DNA from 2 places in the Bacillus sp. JZ105 genome. Region 2 is predicted to be linked to the other one. Evidence: predicted binding sites of a transcription regulator. Region 2 holds the regulator's gene; the other holds the start of a gene.
What was found. The regulator CtsR, encoded in region 2, represses protease genes until heat stress. The targets are predictions, from matches to a motif close to ATGGTCAATAAAGGTCAAACA.
Positions count from the first base shown of each region.

Region 1: clpP (ATP-dependent Clp endopeptidase proteolytic subunit ClpP) is a predicted target of CtsR. The motif match lies at 1,583-1,603, and genes of this name have one in related genera.

Region 1 is NZ_CP096387.1:3,161,579-3,164,044, forward strand. It holds gene M1D81_RS16345 (macrolide family glycosyltransferase) at 1-31, opposite strand, end outside; gene M1D81_RS16350 (hypothetical protein) at 274-825, opposite strand; tRNA gene M1D81_RS16355 (tRNA-Arg) at 1,325-1,400, opposite strand; gene clpP (ATP-dependent Clp endopeptidase proteolytic subunit ClpP) at 1,654-2,250, shown strand; gene M1D81_RS16365 (LOG family protein) at 2,311-2,466, opposite strand, start outside.
Region 2 is NZ_CP096387.1:104,041-106,506, reverse strand. It holds gene M1D81_RS00580 (protein arginine kinase) at 1-689, opposite strand, end outside; gene M1D81_RS00575 (UvrB/UvrC motif-containing protein) at 694-1,251, opposite strand; gene M1D81_RS00570 (CtsR family transcriptional regulator) at 1,266-1,730, opposite strand; rRNA gene rrf (5S ribosomal RNA) at 1,908-2,023, opposite strand; rRNA gene M1D81_RS00560 (23S ribosomal RNA) at 2,085-2,466, opposite strand, start outside.

The sequences.
Region 1 (2,466 bases), 720 kb from region 2:
CTGGAAACGTAATCAATAAAATCTTCGCCACAAGAAATTCCTCCTCATTGTCAATTCTCTTCCATGTTAATCATATACAGTGAACTGGCTCAACAAATACGCCTGAAGACGGAAGAAATGAGTCTTATGTCCAGTATTTCATGATAAAGTGGCAGAAAAAAAGACAAAGTCTCCTAATAAGCACTTTGTCTTTTTCACATTATGATTTGAGCAGCATTTTTTTAAATGCATCAGAATGTTTTTCAATGGAGATCGGATCTGATGTTTTGATATTTATTCAAAGCACGCTGAATACACATTTCCTATATTGAAAAATTCAAGCAGTGCTCTTTTTGCTTCAGGACTAGCATTTTTCGCTGCTTTATTTACAGCTGCTTTTACAGCATTCCACTTACTTTTTCCCGCCTGTCTGGCGGCTTTATACGCTGGAATCAATGTTTTAACAAATTTTGTCGCGCCTCCTGCAGCTTTTATTGCGGACTTGACTTTTGCGATTTTTGCTATTGGTATAACATTGGTTATAATGGCAGTGCCAACCGCAGAAATACAACCAACTACACCCATAGTAACAACCTCACCCTGTCGTTGAAGAGGGATATTAGAGTTCTCTTTCAACCATTTAACTACGGCTTCATCTCCTTTTGCAATAACGCTGTCAGGTAAAGCTTCAATCGCCAATAAAACCTCTAGCAACTCTTGATACTCTTCATCCACTTCTGAATTAGGACTAATTGCTGTTGCATTCGCAGTAAAAATCGTTGACAATAACATGAAAAGAGCTGTTATGAAGCATATAACACTCTTCTTATGAAAAATAGTTGTCATCCAATATACCCCTTTCTTGTTTATTTTTTGTATACGAGGTAAAAATATCATATTATAATAATTGTTTCAATTTTATAGATTCATATTGGAGGGATATTTTGTGAAAGTCTTGGAGAAATACAGTTATTTAATTATCATTCTTTGTCTGGCGGCAATGATCGTGACAAACTTCACTGTGAATGACAATACAATAAAAAATACTGTATCCGTGATTGGATTTATCATTGTTCTTCTTACAATTATACCTGCGGCTATTTACAGGAAAGGCCAGAAAGGCAGATAACTCCTTTATAGCAATAACCCCCACTCTATGTTAAGAATGGGGGTTATTTTATTATCCTCGGATAGATGTTGCTGTGTTGCAACAAGATCATTTTTTCACTTGCTTACCCTAGCTTTATTAGAAGAGAACGATCAATCCGATTGAACATACAAAAACCCCTCTTCAAATGAAGAGGGGTTCATGACAGACCTTTATCATCGTAAGCAAGGTCAGATACGCGCTCGGAGGGATTCGAACCCCCGACAGACGTGGTACCGGAAACCACCGCTCTATCCAACTGAGCTACGAGCGCACGATATGTTTTTTGAACGTCAGCATATCAAATTATAAGGGAAATGCTGCAAGAAAGCAATGATTAATCATTCGTCATGATGATGTATTTTCTTACTTTGGATTCATACACTAATATGATGGTTTGAAGTGGAATGATTTTGGGGAAAATGGATAGGGGTATTTGAATTTAGGTCAGCGTTTTGTTTGACCTTTATTGACCAAAAATGTATCATTGAATTACATACTTACCTAAAAGGTGAAGGAGGAACATTATGAATTTAATACCTACAGTCATTGAGCAAACAAATCGTGGGGAAAGAGCTTACGACATTTATTCTCGTCTTTTAAAAGACCGTATTATCATGCTTGGTTCTGCGATCGATGACAATGTTGCCAACTCCATCGTGTCACAGCTGCTTTTCTTAGAAGCTGAAGATCCAGAAAAAGATATTTCTATCTACATTAACAGCCCTGGCGGTTCAATCACAGCTGGTATGGCCATTTACGATACGATGCAATTTATTAAACCAAAGGTATCAACTATTTGTATTGGTATGGCTGCATCTATGGGTGCGTTCCTGCTTGCTGCTGGTGAAAAAGGTAAGCGTTATGCTCTTCCAAACAGTGAAGTCATGATTCACCAACCACTCGGTGGTGCCCAAGGTCAAGCAACAGAAATTGAAATTGCGGCAAAACGAATCCTTTCTTTACGCGATAAACTGAACCAAGTACTTGCTGAACGTACTGGTCAGCCAATTGAAGTCATTGAGCGCGATACAGATCGTGACAACTTCAAAACAGCGGAAGAAGCACTTCAATACGGACTCATTGACAAAGTCTTGACCCGTAATACAGAAGACCAAAAATAATGATCACAACACAAACCGTCTGTTCCTTGAACAGACGGTTTTTTGTGATTGACATATACTTTAAGACAGCTCCGTCCATTTCTGCTGAAGAGACGGTGTTTGATAAGAAGCCATCTGCGTGATTAATTCCTCCGGTTCACTCGAAGCATGTAACAATTGAAGGTGTGATTCATTCGAAAAACCTTCTTGTATACTAAATTTCACCATGTCTATGAG
Region 2 (2,466 bases):
CCAAGTGTCATTTGATTTGATATTTGAAAGATGTTCCCTATTGCTTCGCTGCCCTCACCATAAATTCCTCTGACCACAAGACCTAATTGATTAATGGCCGGAATAATGCGATTCATTTGTCTTGTGAGCGCTAATGCTGGTAAATGCATCATGACCGAAGCCCTAATACCTGTACCTACATTGGTCGGACAGCTTGTTAAGTAGCCTCGCTTTTCAGAAAACGCATAATCCACTTGCTCTTCAATCCAGTCATCTACCTGATTAGCCGCTTTTAGTGCATTGGCTAACTGAAAACCTGGGAATAAGCATTGGATTCGAATATGGTCTTCTTCATTCAGCATCACACTGATTTCTTCATTTTCAGAAAGCAAACAGCCGCCATATCTTGATTCAGCTAAATTGGGACTAATCAAATGCTTTTCAACAAGTACCCTCTTTGCTAAAGGCTGCGTTTCATTCATTCGAATCAGAACAAAGTTTCCAATGTCCTTCACTTCCTGGCTAGCAAACTTTTGCTCGAATTGCTGGAGAACAGCTTCAGCTTCAGTTTGAGAAAACTGAGTTGGGAAACGAACATGCTCTAGATTGCGAGCTAGCCGGATACGACTGCTTAGAACAATGTCACTTTCTGGTCCTTTTTGTTTCATCCACTGACTAAGAGCGTCTTGAATAAAATGCTGGAGCGACATGTCGTTAATCTCCCTCCCTCTGCTGAGATTGCTCATGCTCTAATGCACGAATTTGATCTCGAACTTCCGCTGCCTTTTCGAACTCTTCCTGTTCAATCAGCTGCTTCAGCTCTTGCTGCATTAACTCAAGTTTCCGGCGAACATGCAGGCTGCCGGCAATTCGTTTTGGGACTTTTCCATTATGGACTGTATTTCCACTATGGACTTTCCGTAAAACAGGGTTCAGATACTGATCAAATGTACGATAGCATTCTGCACAGCCAAATCGGCCTGTTTTTCTGAACTGCTGAAAGGTTAAGCCACACTTAGGACATTGATCCACTTCTTTCGCTTCTTGAAAAATAGACGAGCCCTTGTTAGCACTTGTGGTGAAGCTAGGATCAATATTCAATAAGCCTGATAATAAGTTGTGAATCGAGAAACCTTGGTTTCCACTCATAGCATATGAATCACTGTTTTCTTTTGCACATTGTTCACATATGTGCATTTCTTGTTTTTCTCCATTTATAACTTTCGTAAAGTGAAAAGTGGCTGGTCTCTCATTACATTCTTGACAAATCAATCTTTTCACCCGCTTTACTTTAATTTCAAAGCATTTAACATCGCTTTCATCATCCGAGCACGCAGTTCATCACGTTCAGGTAAATCAATATGCAATACAGAACGGTCCATGACACTAATCATCATCTTAGCTTCTCTTTCAGATAAAATGTTATTTTCAACAAGACGCATGATGATATGATCAGATGCAGCCTGTGATAAACGATGATATATTTGGGAAATAATGTTGTTCAATAAGTCGACTTCATCATTCATTTTGACTTTAATGATGCGGATATAGCCACCGCCGCCACGCTTACTTTCAACGATATAGCCTCTCTCGCTCGTAAAACGTGTATTGATAACATAGTTAATTTGTGAAGGTACGCATTGAAATTTATCTGCAATTTCATTGCGCTTAATTTCTAATATTTCTCGACCGTTCTGATCCAAAACTTCCTTCAAATACTGCTCGATGATATCAGAAATATTTTGTGCCACTCCGCCTCCTCCTCCATTGACTTTGACTATATTTGACTTTAATCTTACTATAAATTTTTTCGATCGATTTTTCAAGATAATCGCTCAACTAACAATATTATTTCCACATTTATATGGTATCAAACCTCTCAAAAACACAAAAAAGACCAGTTCCGACTGGAACTGATCCTTATAGAAGCTTGGCGGCGTCCTACTCTCACAGGGGGAAACCCCCAACTACCATCGGCGCTGAAGAGCTTAACTTCCGTGTTCGGTATGGGAACGGGTGTGACCTCTTCGCTATCGCCACCAAACCTGATGGAGAGAATGTTCTCTCAAAACTAGATAACAATGTTCATGCTTCACAATAGAATATAGGTTAAGTCCTCGATCTATTAGTATCTGTCAGCTCCACGTGTCACCACGCTTCCACCTCAGACCTATCAACCTGATCATCTTTCAGGGATCTTACTTCCTTGCGGAATGGGAAATCTCATCTTGAGGGGGGCTTCATGCTTAGATGCTTTCAGCACTTATCCCGTCCGCACATAGCTACCCAGCGATGCCCTTGGCAGAACAACTGGTACACCAGCGGTGCGTCCATCCCGGTCCTCTCGTACTAAGGACAGCTCCTCTCAAATTTCCTGCGCCCGCGACGGATAGGGACCGAACTGTCTCACGACGTTCTGAACCCAGCTCGCGTACCGCTTTAATGGGCGAACAGCCCAACCCTTGGGACCGACTACAGCCCCAGGAT